DNA from 3 places in the Devosia sp. Z11_6 genome. Region 2 is predicted to be linked to each of the others. Evidence: predicted binding sites of a transcription regulator. Region 2 holds the regulator's gene; each other region holds the start of a gene.
The links. Region 2 encodes PhoB, which activates phosphate uptake and scavenging genes when phosphate is short. Its sites were predicted from a motif close to TGTCATNNANCTGTCAT; they were not measured.

Region 1 (6,100 bases), 370 kb from region 2:
TACGCCCAATATGTCGCAGTCCCCGCCGGCCAGGTCTTGCCCGTTCCAAATGGTTGGAGCCTGCCCGAGGCGGCAGCCCTGCCCGAAACCTGGTTCACCGTCACCCAGACCCTCGTCATGCGTTCGGGGCTCGAATCGGGCATGAGCGTTCTGGTGCATGGCGCTGCCGGTGGCATTGGCGGCGCCGCCGTCGCTATCTCCGCTATTCTCGGCGCTCGCCCCATCGGTGTCGTGTCCTCGCCGGAAAAGGCGGCCTATGCCGAAAAAATGGGGGCCGTGGCCACCATTGACCGCATGCGCGACGATATCGCCGAGCGCGCTTTGGCGCTTACTGAGGGGCGCGGGGTTGATCGGGTGGTTGATCTCCTGGGCGGCGCCATGGCAGCCGTCAGCATTGCCGCGAGCGCCCGTGGTGGCCATATCGTCCAGATCGCGACCCTTGCCGGCAGCAGCGCCAAGATTTCCTTGGGCACGCTCATGGCCAAGCAACTGACCATCTCCGGCTCCACCCTGCGCCCGCAAAGCGCGGCCACCAAGGCGGCCATTGCCGCCCGGATCCGCGCCGATCTGCTGCCCGCGCTTGAGCGTCCCGGCTTCGTCCGTCCGGCGCTGACCACCTTTCCGCTCGAGGAGGCGGCCGAGGCGCATCAGGCCATGGAACAGCGCGCCCATGCCGGCAAGATCGTGCTTCTCACGGCCTTTGGGGCTGGGGAACCGCCGTTATAGCCATTGCGGATCAGGCCCTGACGCCATATATTGTGGTCATTCCCCCTCAGCATGAAGCAAAGAGGCGGAGCGGCCCGGAGGAATACCGGCCGCGCCACCAGGAGTGATTTGACGATGACCCAACCCTTGTTGATGCCCAAGGCAACAGCTGTCTGGCTCGTCGACAACACGGCGTTGTCCTTCGAGCAGATCGCAGCTTTCTGCACGCTTCACCCGCTCGAAGTGCAAGGCATCGCCGATGGCGACGTTGCCGGCGGCATCATGGGCGTGAACCCCATTCAGAATGGCCAGTTGACCCGCGAGGAGATCGAAAAGGCCGAGGCTGATCCCAATTATCGTCTCAAGCTGTCCGATCCCAAGGTCCGCGTTGCCGCTGCCAAGCGCAAGGGCCCGCGCTATACCCCCATTTCGCGTCGCAATGAGCGCCCCAATGCCATCAAGTGGCTGGTGCGCAACCACCCCGAACTCAAGGACGCGCAGATCATGCGTCTGGTCGGCACCACCAAGTCCACGATCGATTCGGTGCGTGAATCCACCCACTGGAACTCGGCCAACCTGACCCCTATGGATCCGGTGACGCTGGGCCTGTGCAGCCAGATCGATCTCGATCTCGAAGTTGGCCGCGCGTCCAAGGGCGTTGTGGGCTCCGAAGTTGCCGAGGAAGGCACCATGCTGATGACGGCCGAGGAAGCGCTCGCGCGTTCCGGTGCGCGCGGTCATTCCGATGCCGAAGGCTACAATGACGAGGAAAGCACGCGTCGCTCTTCTGACCAGCACAACGAGTTCGATGCCGACTCGGTGTTCTCCAAGCTCAAGTCCCTCAAGAGCAACAGCGACAACTAATCCTCTAGCCCCGAACAGCTCCGCTCCATGGTCGACCTCTACTTTGTTTCAGTGGCCGGCCTTGCGGTTCTGATCGTTGGCCTGTCCAAGGCCGGCCTGCTGGGCGGCCTGGGCGTTGTCGGCGTCCCCCTCCTCACCCTCATCATGCCGGCCCGCGATGCCGCCGGCATGATGCTGCCAGTGCTGCTGGCCATGGACGCCATCGCCATCTACGCCTATCGCCAGCAGTTCAGCTGGCACATTCTCAAGATCATGCTGCCCGGCGCCGCGGTCGGCACGCTGATCGGCTGGGCGCTTTGGTCGGTGGTTTCCGACGCCATGGTGCTGCTCTTTGTCGGCATCATCACCCTGCTTTTTGTGCTCGACGCTGTTTTGCCACTGCGCAAAAAGCTCGAGGGGCTACCACCCTCCACGCCATGGGGCGGGTTCTGGGGCGGCTTTGCCGGCTTCACCAGCTTTGTGTCCCACACTGGCGGCCCACCCTTCCAGATCTATGTTCTGCCCCGGCGCCTGCCGCCGCCAATTTATTCGGGCACCAATGCCATCTTCTTTGGCGCCGTGAACTCGGCCAAGCTGATCCCCTATTTCTTCCTGGGCCAGCTCTCCGTCCAGAATCTCACCCTGTCCGCCGCGCTGATCCCGGTGGGCGTTGCCGGCGTGCTGATCGGCATCTGGCTGGTGCGGCGCATCTCCGTCACCCTCTTCTACCAGATCGCCTATGGGCTCGTGTTCTTCCTGGCGCTCAAGCTGATCTGGGATGGCGTGCGGGCGGTGTTCCTCGGTCTCTGAGCGCAACAAAAAAGGCCACAGCTCCCGCCATGGCCTTCCCGGTCCAACTGTGTTGGAGCGCAGTGCTTACTGCATGCCGCTATTGAATTTGTAGAGTTCGTCCTTGATTTCGAGCTTCTTTCGCTTCAACGCGCTCACCGTGAGATCATCGAGCGGCTTGTTCTGCAGCTCCGCCTGGATCTGACGATCCAACTCCTGATGACGGCGCTCCAACGCCGCGATGTGGCCTTCAGTCGTCATGACAACTCCTTACGCCTGACTGGACGACGCTAAGGTTCCAGATAAAATGTGACTTGTCGATGACAATAGATCCGCCGATCAAATCCGTGTGCAAAACGCCGCCGGATCGGGTAATGGGGAACAATGTTGCGTGCCCTGGGGGAACCGCCGTTCGATGCTGCCGCTGACCAAGGAACAGGAAGCCGGCCTCGGGCTTGAACTGGCCACGAAACGCCAGGAACACGCCGATCTTGACGCTGCCATCCACACCCTGACCGGCTCGGCTTTTGCCGACCGAATGCTGATTCAGCGGCTCAAGAAGCGCAAGCTCGCGCTCAAGGATCGCATCGTCCAACTCGAAAATATTCTCCTGCCCGACATCATCGCCTGACCCCTCCCCCGCTTGAGTTGTGGCAACAATTGGGCTAGGAGCGGCCTTTGTGCAGCCCGCGGGGGGACCGAGGCCATGCTCACCAAACCAGCCGTTGCGATTGTCATGGGCAGCCAGTCCGATTGGCCCACCATGCGCCTTGCCGCCGAAACGCTCGAAGCGCTCGATGTGGAATATGAGGCGCGCATCGTTTCCGCGCACCGCACGCCCGAACGCCTGGTCGAGTTCGCGACCACAGCCCGCGCGGATGGCTTCCAGATCATCATTGCCGGCGCTGGCGGCGCCGCCCACCTGCCCGGCATGATCGCCGCCATGACCCCGCTGCCCGTGTTTGGCGTGCCGGTGCGCTCCAGGGCACTTTCGGGCCAGGATAGCCTCCTGTCCATTGTGCAGATGCCCGGCGGCATCCCGGTCGGCACCCTCGCCATCGGTGAGCCCGGCGCCATCAACGCCGCCCTCCTCGCCGCTGCCGTATTGGCGTTGCATGACGACGAGCTTGCTGAACGGCTCGATGCCTATCGCGCCAACCAGACCGCTTCCGTTCCGCTTTTCCCCACCGACACCGAGTAGATCATGCCCGACACCACGCCCCTGCCGCCCGGGACCACCATTGGCATCCTTGGCGGTGGTCAGCTCGGCCGGATGCTGTCGCTTGCCGCCAGTCGCCTGGGCATGCGCACCCACATCTACTGCCCCGACCCCGATAGTCCCGCCTTCGAGGTAACCCCCCACAAGACCGTCGCCGCCTATGACGATGAAGTGGCGCTCGCGGCCTTCGCCGATGCCGTCGATGTGATCACCTACGAGTTCGAGAACGTCCCCGCCGCGACTGCAGCCTTTCTCGCTGAGCGGAGGCCCCTGCGCCCGGGCGCTCAGGCACTGGCCGTGTCGCAGGACCGCCTGGCCGAAAAAGCCTTCCTTGCCTCCAAGAACATACCGGTAGCCCCTTATCGGGCAGTGGAATCACTCGATCAACTGCAAACCGCCATGGCCGAGCTCGGTTTGCCCGCCGTGCTCAAGACCACCCGCCTCGGCTATGACGGCAAGGGACAGCGGGTGCTGCGTGATCGCGCCGAAGCTGCCGAGGCTTTTGCTGCGCTCGCCCCCAAGCCGCTCGTGCTCGAAGCCTTCATCCCCTTCAGCCAGGAGATCTCTGTCGTTGTTGCCCGCAGCCTTTCCGGCGAGGTGCGCAGCTACGAGCCGGCCGAGAATGTGCACCGCAACCACATCCTCGCGACCAGCACCGTACCGGCGGCGATTCCCCCCGCGCTCGCCAAGCATGCCGGCATGATCGCCAAAGCGATTGTCGTCGCCCTCGATTATGTCGGCGTGCTGGGCGTCGAGTTCTTTGTTGTCCCAGGCGAGTCGCGCCCTACCCTGCTGGTGAACGAAATCGCGCCGCGCGTACATAATTCCGGTCACTGGACCGAGGCGGTCTGCCTCACCGATCAGTTCGAGCAGCACATCCGGGCGATTCTCGGCTGGCCGCTCGGCGATCCCGCCCGACTCGCCGATGTTGTCATGGAGAATCTGGTGGGTGACGAGGTCGGCCGGGTGCCCACTTCGCTGCAAGGCTTCACCCAGCCTCACCTTTATGGCAAACTGGAAACGCGGCCCGGTCGCAAGATGGGCCATATCAATCGCCTGTTGCAGCCGGACCGGCCCTAAACTTGGGCTTTTTCGCTTGCAAAGGTGGACAAGTCCGCGGGGTTGGGCTATAGAGCCCCCACGGTGACCGGCCCTGCTGGTCGGCGACGTGGCTTTATTTGGTCGCGGCGCTTCCATCCAATCATATTTCACCAGGCTTTAAGGGGCGGTTGACCTTTGCAAGTAGTCGTTCGCGATAACAACGTTGATCAGGCGCTGCGCGCGCTCAAGAAGAAGCTGCAGCGCGAAGGCGTCTTCCGCGAGATGAAGCTGCGCAACTACTACGAGAAGCCCTCCGAGAAGAAGGCGCGTCAGAAGGCCGAGGCCGTGCGCCGCGCTCGCAAGCTGGCTCGTAAGCGCGCCCAGCGTGAAGGCGGTCTGCCCGCTCCAACTCCAACGGCACGTCCCGGTCAGCCCGCTCGCCCAAGCGCAAGCACGCTGCCCCGCACCTAAGTCGTTCAGAATTCATTCATAATGCGTTCATAACGCCGCTCCTTTCGGGGCGGCGTTATGCTTTTGGCCCTTCAGCCTCCGGCTGCAGGGACCACCCGCTCAAAGAACGGCCGCGCATGCTCGGGCCAGATACCCCGCTCCCACAGGTCCACATGGGTCCCGCCCGGCTCGATCCATAGCTCATCCTTGTTGGGAACAAGCTCGTATAACCTCTCGCCATTGCTAACATCGATCGTCGTGTCCGCAGTCCCATGCGCCACCAGCACCGGCTCGGCCACATCCACGATCCACTCATTGACGGGGAACTGGTCCTGCATCACCCAGTACACCGGCAGCATCGGATAGCGCTCCCCGGCCACCGTCACCGCCGACAGGAACGGCGTTTCCAGCAGCAACGCCGCCGCATCCCGCTCACTCGCGACATAGGTCGACGGCCCCGAACCCAGGGATCTCCCCCAGATAACAATGGGATAGCCCTTCTCCGCCGCCCAATCGAACGCGGCCAAGGCGTCGGTTAGAATGCCATCCTGGCTCACCGAACCAGGGGAAGCGGGGAAGCCGCGATAATCAAATGCTAGGAACCCAAAGCCTTCCGACGCCCATTGTGCGAAGCGCTCATTCTCGGCCGAAAAGCTGCCGCTATTGCCCTTGTAATAAACGATCAGCGGCTTGCCCGGCTCAGGCGCCTTGTACCAGCCATTGACCACGCCATCGCCTGAGGGAATCGCCACCACTTCGGCCCCAGCGATCCCCGCCGCCTCGAGTGGCGTCACCTCCCCCTCAAGGAAGTACTGCAGGCTGCGCTGGTTGAAATACATATACCCAACAACCGCGGCATAGCCGAGCACCACCAGCACCGCCAGCCCGGCAACCAATCTCCCAACAATCCGCATCTAGAACTCCGAAATGGTCTTGTCCAAAGCCTGGGCGAACACCTCAGGGGGCTGCGCACCGGACAGGGCATATTTCTCGCCGAACACAAAGAAGGGCACCCCGGTAATGCCTTGGGCTGCCGCCTGCTCAGCCAACTGC
Region 2 (6,100 bases):
TCATGATCGTGCTGAACGGCACGGCCATCTATCTGCGCTCGCGCCTCGAAAAGCGCGTCTGATCGACCTCACGCAACAAGGACATCGAAAATGGACATGCTTGCCGGTAAGGTGAAGTTGACCCAACAATCAGTGACTAGCGCCATGAACCCGTCTGCCGCCTTGGATCGTCCTATCCGGATCGAAGCCCGGGACGTAACCGTCCACTACGGCGCCAAGCAGGCTTTGTTCGGCATCTCCATCGACATCCCCGATCGCGCGGTGACCTCGTTTATCGGCCCCTCGGGATGCGGCAAGTCGACCTTCCTGCGCTGCATCAATCGCATGAACGACACCATCGAAGGCGCTCGAGTCGGCGGCACCATCAAGCTCGACGGCGAAGACATCTACGATCCCGCGCTCGACGTGGTGGAACTGCGCGCCCGGATCGGCATGGTGTTCCAAAAGCCCAACCCGTTCCCCAAATCCATCTACGAGAACGTCGCCTACGGACCGCGCATTCACGGCCTGGCGCGCAACAAGTCCGATCTCGACGAGATCGTTGTCTCCTCGCTCCGCAAGGCCGGTCTGTTCGAGGAGGTCAAGGATCGCCTCAACGAGCCCGGCACCGGCCTGTCGGGCGGTCAGCAGCAGCGTTTGTGCATTGCCCGCGCCATCGCCGTCGGCCCCGAAGTCATCCTCATGGACGAGCCCTGCTCAGCCCTTGATCCGATCGCCACCGCCATCATCGAAGAACTGATCGATGAGTTGCGCGAGAACTACACCATCGTGATCGTCACCCACTCCATGCAACAGGCAGCGCGTGTGTCCCAGAAAACCGCGTTCTTCCACCTGGGCAAGCTGATCGAGGAAGGGGTGACCGAAGACATCTTCACCAACCCGGTCCACAAGCAGACGCAAGACTATATCATGGGCCGCATCGGCTGATTTGCCCGGCACCAACGGAGGAAACGCCATGCCCGCCACTAAAGACCACATTGTAACGTCCTACAGCGACGAACTGGTCGCGCTTGCCCAGGCCATCGCGGAAATGGGCGGCATGGTGGAACTCGCCATCGAGAACGGCACCAAGTCGCTGCTCAAGCTTGACCGCGAACTGGCCGACCTCACCATCATCGCCGACCAGCGCATCGACGACATGCAGCGCCGCATCGACGACATGGCGGTGTCAATGATCGCCCGGCGCCAGCCCATGGCTTCGGACCTGCGTGCCATCATCACCGCGATCCACGTCGCCCAGGACCTGGAGCGCGTCGGCGACATGGCCAAGCAACTGGCCCGCCGCTCGCTCAAACTCGAAGGCATGAACCTACAGCCCACCTTCTATAACGGCGTCAAGAACATGACGGCGCTGGTGCTGGGCCAGATCAAGAACGCACTCGATGCCTATTCGAACCGCGACGCTGCCGCTGCCATCGAGGTTTGCAATCGCGACGACGAGGTCGATGCCATGCACACATCGCTCTTCCGCGAACTCCTGACCTATATGATGGAAGACCCGCGCAACATTACCACCTGCACCCATCTCCTGTTCTGCGCCAAAAGCCTGGAGCGGATCGGCGATCACGCCACCAACATTGCCGAACGGGCCTACTACCTGCAAACCGGCCGGCAGCTTACGGGCGACGTTCAGGAACTGCACCGCACGCAAATCAAAGCATAGCACGCACCAAGGTTTATTTTGGCGCCACCCTGCCCTGTGGGAGGGAGTGCGCAGTTGAACAATCGGGTCGCTGAGCCCGACTGGAGGGTAACCCATGCCAGCCACAATTCTTGTTGTCGAAGACGAAGAAGACCTCTCGATCCTCCTGCGCTACAATCTCGAAGCCGAAGGCTTTGCGGTGCTCACGGCCGAAACCGGCAATGATGCGCTCGAGCATATCAAGGACAAGGTTCCCGATCTGATCCTGCTCGATTGGATGCTGCCTGAAATTTCCGGCATCGAGTTGTGCCGGCGCCTCCGTGCCCGCCAGGAAACCGCATTGATCCCCATCATCATGCTGACCGCCCGTGGCGAGGAAGAAGAGCGCATCCGGGGTTTGGCGACCGGTGCCGATGACTACATGGTCAAGCCCTTCTCGGTGCCTGAACTGGTTGCCCGGGTGCGGGCGCTGCTGCGCCGCGCCAGCCCAAATCTCGTCACCGCCTCGCTCAAGCTGGGTGATCTGGAACTCGATCGCACCACGCACCGGGTGCGGCGCGGCAGCCGCGACGTCCATCTTGGCCCTACTGAATACCGCCTGCTGGAATATTTGATGCGCCATCCCGGCCGGGTTTATTCGCGCGAGCAGTTGCTCGACGGCGTTTGGGGCAACGAGGTTTATGTCGATGAACGCACCGTTGATGTGCACATCGGCCGCCTGCGCCGCGCGATCAACCGGGGCCGCGATGCCGATCCGATCCGCACCGTGCGGGGCGCTGGTTATGCCTTTGACGAGCGTTTCGCCCAGCCCGCCTGAGCGATCCTGCTCTCGCCTGTTGATGATTTTGTAACGATCTGCTCAAGCGGTTTGTTAAAAGCCGGCTGCTAACGCTGTTTTCTTGAGGGAACGGCGGGGCAGTGCATGACCACCACGGATCAACGCCTGATCGACGAGCTTGCCAACCAGCCGGCTCCGGGGTCCACGACCTCCGGCGGCCGAATCACCCTGCAGCGCGGCCTCGCCGCTGCCGAGCCGGCGTGGCGCGCTCTTGAGCGCGAGGCGATCTTCACGCCCTACCAGCGCTTCGACTGGATTGCCGAGATTGCCCGCTCCCAGCAGCTCGAAGATGCGGACTTCGTCACCCTACAGATCGAATTCGATGGCAGCCCCGCCGCCCTGCTTCCCTTGCATCTTCACCGCAAGGCCGGCTGCACCTTTGCGGCCATTCCCGGCTCCTCCTTTGGCAACAGCGACTGGATGCCTGTTCGGCGCGATGCTGCGGCGCTTCTTACCCGACTCCTGCTGAACCGGGCCTTTGCCCAGTTGCGAGACGAGGCCGGCGTCGATGTGCTGAGCTTCGAGCACCTGCCTCCCCAATGGCGAGGCATCGACAATCCCCTGCTGAGCTTTCCCCATCAGCCTTCGCCGGACCATTTCTATTATGCGGACATTGCGCCCACCATGCTCGAAACGCTCCCCAAAAAGCGGCGGGTCGATATCCTGCGCGGGCGTCGCCGGCTCGAAGAAACGCTAGGTCCCGTCACCTTGCGCCGCGCCACAACGCTCGAGCACATCGACCAAGTCCATGCGGCCTTCCTTGAGCATCGCTCCGTGCGATTCCGGCAAATGGGCGTGCCAAATGTCTTTGCCGAGCCTCACTTCCGCGCCTTGTTCCGGGATGGGGCCATTGCCGGCGCCAGCGAGGACAAGCCGGCCGTAGCGCTCCATGCGCTTTATGTCGGCGAAGAAATCGTGGCGACGGCGGTAGGCACCTATTCCCCCTGCCATTATTCGCAATACATCAACTCCAACACGGACGGGCCGGCCTCCAAATACAGCCTTGTGGGCCTCCTGATGTTCCTGCTGGTGGAAGATCTTATCGCCGCGGGGATCAGCAGCATCGATATGGGCGTGGGCGATTTCGCCTACAAAACCTCCTGGACCCAGAAGACGCCGATCAACGACGCGGCGATTGCGCTAAGCGCTAAGGGCACTGCCGCCGCCGCCCTCCTTAATGGCAAGCGCGCGCTTAAGCGGCACATCAAGCAGAACGACAAGCTTTGGAGCTTTGCCAAGCAGCTGCGCCAGTGGCGCCAGTCAAAACCCGACTGATCGATCCTATCCTGCAGCCGGACGACGGGCCACAAGGCTCGTGACGATCAGATAGGTCAACACCAGCGCTCCCGCCGTGATCATCACCGCCAGCAGCACCAGCCCGGTCTTGGGCGAAACCGGTGCACTCAACACCACCGGATGCGACACCAGGCGCATATCAGGGAATGCAGCGCCCCCGTCTACCTGGGCCCGCGCCGCTTCCGCCTGCTGCAGGTAACGCTCGAGGACGCTACGTTGCGCCGCCGCATCGCGCTGCAGCGCCGCGAGGGCCACGCTGTCGCGCTCTTCCCCGCCGACGGATTGTTGCAAGATCTGCTGGTCGGCCGCCAGTGCCGCAGCCAGAGCCGCTTCAGTCTCGGCCTGCCGATCCATCTGGTCACCAATGTGCCGCGCCGCGGTAGCGAGTTGCGCATCGACGTCCGCAATCTGCGCCCGCAATCCCAGAACATTCGGATGGTTGAACGATAAACTGCTGGCTTGCTGCGCCAGCTGTCCCTGCAGACTGGCCCGGAGCTGAATGAGACTTCTGCCCCTTGCGTCCGCCGCCAGTTCCGTGCTGCCCACCAGCGAACCTCCTAGCGCCAGGCGCTGCCGCAGCACCGCCGCACGCGCCCTGAAGCTCGAACTGCGCTCCTCAGCCGCAAGCCGTCGCCCCGCCATGTCGCTCAATTGGCTGCCAACCATGCTGCCCTCCGGCAGGTCCCCAATCGTCCCCCGCGCAATGCGGAACTTGGCCACGGCGTCCTCGGCTTGAAACACTCGCTGCCGCAACTCCGGTATCGTGCTCTCAAGCCACGTTAGTGCCTGCCGGGCATCGTCGAGCCCCTGCTGCGCCCGTCGGGCGATCGCCGTTTCGGCGATGCTCAGCGCCAATCGGCGTGCCAATTCGGGTGCACGGGCCCGGGTCTTCAGCCAGATTATCGCGGTTCCCAGTTCGCTCGTTACCAGCGTACGCTCATCGAGCGCCAGCACCGCGGCGTCAAACGCCGCCTGCCCCGTTTCGCCGCCGTTGAACTCGGCTTGCTGCGCCAGCCCGAGCTGCGCCACCACATCCATCAAAGTGTCGCGTGAGCGCAGCAATTGCACATTGCTGGAAATGGTCGCTCGGTCCGGAACTGATACGGACGCTGGCTGACCCGCCCCGAAGTAGTTGGGTCGTGGCTCCACCAGGATCGTGGCCGAAGATTCATAAAGCCGGGGAACGCGTGACACGGCAACATATGCCAGCACGGGCACCACAAGGAGCACCAGCAGCGCGGCCCACCGGCGCGCCCAGATAATTCCGAGCAGCTGATAAAGGTCGATCTGGGAGTCAAACGCGCGCAAGCAACTGGCCTCTAACGGCAGGAACCGGGGCAGCCTAGTGCCTTTCCATGTTCACGCCGTTAACCGCGGGTGGAAATGCTTGGGAAAGCATAGAAACAGCAACTCGATGGGCGCTCAGCCCCAATCATCTTCCCTCACAATTGTTGCTAATTGCAGCGAGATTTTCTTCATTCTTTGCTGGCTAGGTTTTTGCCCAGTAATTGGGGGCAGAAGTGAACAGCAAGCGTCTTGTTATCTCAGGGGTACTGGGCGGGCTCGTCCTCGCCTTCCTCGCCGTCATGGCAGTTTCGATTTTGCGCGAAGTGCCCGGCACCAACAGCTACGCGCTGCTCGCCCAATCCTGGCTCGAAGGGCGGCTCGATGCCACCGGGCCGTGCTTTGACGGCGACTGCGCGCTTTATGAGGGCCGCACCTATGTGGTGTTTCCGCCCGCGCCCGGGCTGGTCATCCTGCCCTTCGTAGCCCTGTTCGGCAGCAGCTTTCACTTCTTCTTGCCGCTGACGATCCTTGCTTTTGGCCTCACCGGCTGGCTTTGGTGGCGCATCGCCAACGCGTCGATACAGCTCAACCGCGATCTGGCCGTCCTGCTCGTTTTTCTGGTGCTGTTCGCGACGCCGCTCGCCTTTGTCACCATTCGGGGCGACCGGGTCTGGTTCTTCGCCCAGAGCTGGGGGACCTTGTTCAGTACGGCAGCGATCTACTTCGCGCTGGTGCGCCGCAACGGTTTGCTCGCGGGGCTCTTCATCGCGCTCGCCTTCCTGTCGCGGCAGATGACGATCCTTTACCTGCCCTTCCTCTACATCCTCCTGCTCGAAGATGGCGTGCCCCTGTTCCGCATCGATCAGGCCGCATGGCGGCGAGCCTTTACCCTTGCTGCCTTCCCCATTCTCGGGGTGCTGATCTACCTCGCCTACAATTATGTCCGCTTCGATTCCTTCACCGAAACGGGCTACAACTATATCTTCCCACCCCAGTTCGACACGGGGGAGACAGCGGGCAACTTCCTTGTCTCGCGG
Region 3 (6,100 bases), on a different contig from region 2:
CGGGCAATTGAGCCGTTTCGCGCGCCAAAGTCAATGTGGCCGCCGGCAAGTGCCTGATTTGACTCAAGCTTTCTTTACCCCTTCTTAACCATTCATTTTCCGGGGAAAGTGGCTGGGGACTCTTGATCCCGATTCCGCCGATAGCGTACTCTCTGACCTATCGGGAGCACGATATCTCGTGTGGCGGACCCGCTAGACATACGAAGTGTAGACGACCACGACTGCCGGAGCTTCTGGCGGGACAATGAAGGATTCTGCTTTGACAATGGTTTCGGAGACACAGCCACAAGGCTGGACAGACGACCGCGTGGAGCTCTTGAAGAAGCTTTGGATGGAAGGTTTGAGCGCCAGCCAGATCGCTGGCGAACTGGGTGAAGGGGTCACCCGCAATGCGGTGATCGGTAAGGTGCACCGGCTCAAGCTGTCGGCCCGCGCCAAGCCCACCAACACGGCGGCCCGCTCACGGCCAGCCCCCCGCCCGGCACCGCGCCGGATGTCTTCCCCTTCCACTGGATCGTCGAGCCCGATGACGGCCGCGGCAGCTTCCTCCAAGCCGCGCCAGATGGCGAGCCGGCCCCAGTCCATCGGCGCTACCGCACTGGCGGTGAGCCCGGAAATGGAAAGCCAGCTTTATGTGGCGCCCGCGGCGGCTGAAATCTTCATCCCCGAAGACAAGCGCCTCAGCCTGCTGCAGTTGAGCGAGCAGACCTGCAAGTGGCCAATCGGCGACCCACTGGCCAAGGATTTCTACTTCTGCGGCGGCCACGCCCAGGAAAGCGGCCCCTATTGCGAGTTCCATTCGCGCCGGGCCTACCACCAGATCGACAAGAAGCGCCGCTGAACAGCGTCGCGACGGCGGGCGCAACGGCGCCCGCGCCCGGTGATAAGGCCTGGGCGCGCGGTGGAGGCTGCCTGGTAACCGCAGCCTCCCAGAGGCCAAAGCCTCAATCCCTCTTTGCCAGAACCTGCCCCTCCCCCAATTTCAGGCGGATTGACCTCACACCATGCCAGGTGTCAGGGCAGCAGCACGTCTACCCGCATGCCTTGGCCCAATTCGCTGCGGATGCTGAGTTGTCCGCGATGGCGGCTGACGATGTGCTTGACGATCGCTAGGCCAAGCCCGGTGCCCTTCCGCTTGCGGCTGGTTTCGGCATCGATGCGATAAAAGCGCTCGGTCAGGCGCGGCACATGCTCGGGCGGCACGCCGGGCCCATGATCCACAACGCTGACCATATGGGCAAAGCCAAGCTTGTTGGCGGGCAGCAGGACGACCTCCACCGTTTTACCGCCCGAGCCGTATTTCAGCGCATTATCGATGAGGTTCTCGAACACCTCGTAGAGCTGACCGCGATCGCCAATGGTTCGGGCCGGTCCTTCGGGCAGGCTGAGGACGATGTCGAGCCCGGCCGCTTCGGCCTGGGTTTGCAGCCCGTCGCGGACCTCGCGCAACAAGCCGGCGAGTTCGATGGTCCCTGTTGGCCTGACATGCTGGTGCATCTCAATGCGTGAAAGCGAAAGGAGGTCATCGACAAGCTTGCTCATGCGATCGGCCTGGCCGCGCATGATGCCAAGGAACCGCTCGCGCGCAGCCGGATCATTGGCTGCCGGGCCAAGCAGGGTGTCGATGAAGCCCAGCAGCGATGCCAAGGGCGTGCGCAATTCATGGCTGGCATTGGCGATGAAGTCGCTGCGCATGGCATCGACGCGCTTAAGTTCAGTCAGGCTCTGCACCGTCATGATCAGTTGCTGGGAGTGCTCGCCGGCGCGCAGCAGGGGCGCAATCACCACTTTGTCCCAGGTCTCGGAGGGCAACGTCTCGTGAATCTCGATGGTTTGAGCACGGCCGGTCCGTTGCGCCGCTTCAACCGCTTGCACCAGTTCGGGGTTACGCAGGGCCAAAGTCAACCGCTTGCCTACGGAGATCGCTGGAAAGCGGCGCTGCGCAGCGCCATTGGCGTGAACCAAGGTCGCGCGTGCATCGAGAACCAGGCAGGGGTCAACCAGCGCATCGGCAAAGGCGGCTACAGCGGCCTCGTCTTCCGCGGCTTGCCCAGCCAGTGCGGCGCTTGGGGCCGTGATCACATCCGTCGGTCGCGCGACGATGGGGAGACAGAGAATGGTTGCCGCCAGCACGGCAAAACCTAAACAGGCGCCCCACCAGGTCAACCCGCACCAGGTTACCAGGGCCAGCAGCACGCCCGCCACAACCACCAGCAGAATAGCGGGCACAGGTAATTTCGGCGCGGCCACTGTGCCAGCTGAAAGAACAGTTTGAGGAATGTTGGCGTCGTCCATTGGCTTTGGAGTACCGACCGCCCAAGTTTGGCGGCTCTTGCGTGCTAAATAATCTCTATAACACGGTCCACGTGACAGCGGAGCGACAAGATTGAGCGATCCATTCGACGACTTCGATATCGACAATCCCAAACTGCCAGAAGCGATCAAGAAGAACGCGATGCGCTCGGGTGGTTACCCTTATGCCGACAAGCTCGACCTCGAGATCTACGAGGCGGAGATGTATGAACTCCAAAAGCAATTGGTGCTGCTGCAGGCTCATCTGCTGACCACGGCCGAGCGCGTCATGCTGGTGTTCGAGGGACGCGACGCGGCGGGCAAAGGCGGCACGATCAAGACTTATCTTTCCAATCTCAACCCCCGACACAATCTGATTGCGGCACTGCCCAAGCCCAATGATCGGGAAAGGACGCAGTGGTACTTCCAGCGTTATGTGGAATGGATGCCTGCGGGTGGCGAAACCGTGCTGTTCGACCGCTCCTGGTACAACCGGGCGGGGGTCGAACGGGTAATGGGCTATGCCACGCCCAAGCAAGTGGAGCACTTCCTCCAGGAAGCCCCCGAATTTGAGCGCCGCATCACCGATGACGGCATCCATCTGTTCAAGTTCTGGCTCTCGATCGGCCGGGAAATGCAGCTCAAGCGCTTTCACGACCGCCGTCACGACCCGCTCAAGGTCTGGAAGCTTTCGCCGATCGACATAGAAGCTTTGGGACGCTGGGAAGCCTATAGCGGGGCGCGAGACGCCATGTTCGAGCATACCGATGTGCCTCACGCCCCCTGGATGGTGGTGCGCTCCAATGACAAGCGCCGGGGACGGCTCAACCTCATCCGCACGGTGCTGCATCGGCTTGACTACGCCGGCAAGGATGTCGATGCGATCGGGCCGATCGATCCCCTGCTCGTGATGGACACCAAGTCCTTCATGGCCCTGGTGGACCAGCACTGATGGTTCAGAGGAATTCGGCGGTCGCTGCGTTGACAGCTTGCCCGAGGCTGGGGTTAGTGCGGCTCGCGAGCGGACCTGTTCGGGGGCAAAGTAGTGGTATCGTCCGATAAGGCCGTGGTGGTCACCAACGCGCGGGGCACATCGCCCTTCGTGATCGTGTGCGACCACGCTTCCAACCGCATTCCCGAACGCTATGGCGATCTTGGTTTGTCGCAGGTCCAACGGCTGAGCCATATCGCCTGGGATCCGGGGGCACTTGCCGTCAGCCGGGCCTTGTCCGACGCGCTCGACGCGCCCCTCGTGCAATCAACGGTGTCGCGGCTGGTGATCGACTGCAATCGCGCGCTCGATGCACCCGATTTGATCTGGACCTTGTCGGAAGCAACGCCGATCCTGGCCAATGAGAATTTGGATGAAGCCGAGCGGCAATTCCGGATCAGCCACTTCCACCAGCCCTATCACGCCTCCATCCACACCTTGCTGGAAGCGCGACGCCATGCCGGACGGGAAGCGGTTCTGGTTTGCGTGCATTCCTTTACCCCCGTTTACCACGGGGTGGCGCGACCTTGGCCCATCGGGTTGATCCATGGCAGTGACCAGCGCTTCACCCGGGCGCTTTATGACGCGCTCAAGGCCGAGGATCCCGAACTCAATGTCGGCTGGAACCTGCCTTATGCCGCCCTGAGCGGTGTGACCCTGACGCTGGAACAGCATGGCGACGGCCGGGGGCTTGAGGCCACGATGATCGAAATCCGCCACGACGAGATCCTCGAAGTAGATGGCGTGCAGTTCTGGTCAGAGCGGCTGGCCCGCTGCTTGGTGGCAGCGCGCCAGCGGCGCAAAGGTGCGGTGCGCGGCTAGGCTAGCGGCTCAGCCTCGTACCACCTCGGCGACTGTCTGGGCAGCGCCGATTTCGTAGAGGCTATCGAGATGAGCGAGCACTGCCGCACGGAACGCGGCATTGTCCGGCAGGTCGGTGCCGAACACCTCGCTGACAGCGACCAGACCATCGAACAGCGCTTCGGGATCATCACCGGCATCAGCCGCGATCGCCATCATTCGCATGGCGAGCGGATCGCGCACATCGATGCTTTCGCCGCTTTCATCCACACCTGTGACATAGCGCATCCAAGCCGCAACCCCGAGCGCGAGCCGGGTGAATGGCTGGTCGGCCGCCAAGCGGTCGCGGATAGTGCCAAGCAGGCGCTGGGGCAGTTTCTGGCTGCCATCCATGGCAATCTGCCAGGTCCGGTGCTGCAGGGCCGGATTGCTGAACCGCTCGAGCAACTGGTCGCGATAGGCGCCCAGATCCACGCCCGGCATGTGGAGCGTGGGCATGACTTCCTCGGTCATCAAACCGCGGATCAGGGCGGCAAAAGCGGGGTCACCGACGGCATCCGCGACATATTGGTGGCCCGCCAGAAAGCCCAGATAAGCCAGGGTAGAGTGGGAGCCGTTGAGCATGCGCAGCTTCATGCGCTCGAAGGGCTCGACATCGGCCGCAATGGTGGCGCCCGCCTGCTCGAATTGCGGACGGCCAGCCGAGAAGCTGTCCTCGATCACCCACTGAGTGAAGGGTTCGGTCATGATCGGCCAGGCATCGGCAACGCCGGTCGCGGCCTCGATCATGGCGCGATCGGCGTCAGTCGTTGCGGGCACGATGCGGTCGACCATGGTGCTGGGGAAGCGAACATTGTCCTCTATCCAGCGGGCCAGTTCGGGGTCACGCAGGGCAGCGAAGCGGGTCACGATGCGCGCCGTAGTATGGCCGTTGGACGGAAGGTTGTCGCAGCTCATCACGGTGAATGCGCCAAGTTCCGCCGCCCGACGGCGCGCCAGTGCCTCCACCAGCATGCCCGGCGCCGACCGGGGTTCGGTGGGATGGGCCAGATCGGAGGTGATATCGGGATGGTTTTCGTCGAGCTCGCCGGTAGCGGGATCGTGGCAATAGCCCTTTTCGGTCACCGTCAGCGATACAATGCGAATGGCAGGAGAAGCCATCAGCGCCAGCAATTCCTCGCGCTGGGTGTTGGCATCCATGACCGCCAGGATCGAGCCGATAATCCGCGTACTGGTGCCCGACGCGTCGCGCACGGCAATCGTATAAAGCCCATCCTGCGGCGCGAGTGCATCCTTGGTGTCGGGGCGGCGCAGGCTCGCGCCCACAATGCCCCAACTCGGGTCCTGAGCTAGCAGATCGTCGACGTAGACCGCCATGTGGGCCCGGTGGAACGCGCCAATGCCGAGATGGACAATCCCGGGTGTCACCGCACCTCGATCGTAATCGGGCACACGGACGCTCTGTGGCGGATTGGCGAGCAAGGAAGCGTTCAAACGCGGCATCGGCAAGTAAACTCCTGTAAGCGGGCGCACCATAAGCAGCTTCGCGCTTGTATGGAAGATCAACTTGGCCGCTTTCCAGCGATGAAGCTGTCGCACCCGGTCTTGCGGCAGGGCGGCTTTTGCGCTCATAAGCGGAGCCACAACAGGAGGGTTCAGTCTTGAGCAAGCGCTTCGTGAGCATCGGAGAATGCATGATCGAGATGAGCGGGGGCGAGGACCGGCAATACCGGCTCGGCTATGCCGGCGATACGCTCAACACCGCCTGGTATATGCGCGCCCTTCTTGAGCCTGAGTGGTCGGTGGACTACTTCACGGCGCTCGGCGAAGACCGCTATTCCGCCGATATCCGGGCGTTCCTTGAGCAGCACCGGATCGGCACCAAGCATATCGGCACGATCAAGAACCGCCGCCCTGGACTGTACCTGATCCATCAGGAAGGGGGGGACCGGCACTTCACCTATTGGCGCGACCAATCGGCAGCGCGACTGTTGGCCGAGGACAAAGGTGCTCTCC

Region 1: a site for PhoB is predicted at 2,647-2,663, ahead of AC3YMN_RS01670 (YdcH family protein). Genes of this name have one in related genera too.
Region 3: a site for PhoB is predicted at 2,367-2,383, ahead of ppk2 (polyphosphate kinase 2). Genes of this name have one in related genera too.

The regions. Positions count from the first base shown of each region.
Region 1 covers NZ_JBYUNQ010000001.1:351,421-357,520, reverse strand. Annotated here, with positions in the region: gene AC3YMN_RS01685 (NAD(P)H-quinone oxidoreductase) at 1-726, shown strand, start outside; gene AC3YMN_RS01680 (DUF1013 domain-containing protein) at 841-1,569, shown strand; gene AC3YMN_RS01675 (sulfite exporter TauE/SafE family protein) at 1,597-2,358, shown strand; gene AC3YMN_RS01670 (YdcH family protein) at 2,425-2,598, opposite strand; gene AC3YMN_RS01665 (YdcH family protein) at 2,753-2,968, shown strand; gene purE (5-(carboxyamino)imidazole ribonucleotide mutase) at 3,044-3,538, shown strand; gene AC3YMN_RS01655 (5-(carboxyamino)imidazole ribonucleotide synthase) at 3,542-4,636, shown strand; gene rpsU (30S ribosomal protein S21) at 4,793-5,068, shown strand; gene AC3YMN_RS01645 (alpha/beta hydrolase) at 5,140-5,961, opposite strand; gene AC3YMN_RS01640 (DsbA family oxidoreductase) at 5,962-6,100, opposite strand, start outside.
Region 2 covers NZ_JBYUNQ010000001.1:724,286-730,385, reverse strand. Annotated here, with positions in the region: gene pstA (phosphate ABC transporter permease PstA) at 1-62, shown strand, start outside; gene pstB (phosphate ABC transporter ATP-binding protein PstB) at 145-927, shown strand; gene phoU (phosphate signaling complex protein PhoU) at 956-1,663, shown strand; gene phoB (phosphate regulon transcriptional regulator PhoB) at 1,758-2,459, shown strand; gene AC3YMN_RS03450 (GNAT family N-acetyltransferase) at 2,565-3,755, shown strand; gene AC3YMN_RS03445 (GumC family protein) at 3,762-5,084, opposite strand; gene AC3YMN_RS03440 (glycosyltransferase family 39 protein) at 5,297-6,100, shown strand, end outside.
Region 3 covers NZ_JBYUNQ010000008.1:100,532-106,631, reverse strand. Annotated here, with positions in the region: gene AC3YMN_RS17955 (GcrA family cell cycle regulator) at 266-841, shown strand; gene AC3YMN_RS17950 (ATP-binding protein) at 1,015-2,229, opposite strand; gene ppk2 (polyphosphate kinase 2) at 2,387-3,244, shown strand; gene AC3YMN_RS17940 (N-formylglutamate amidohydrolase) at 3,338-4,105, shown strand; gene AC3YMN_RS17935 (mannitol dehydrogenase family protein) at 4,115-5,587, opposite strand; gene AC3YMN_RS17930 (sugar kinase) at 5,746-6,100, shown strand, end outside.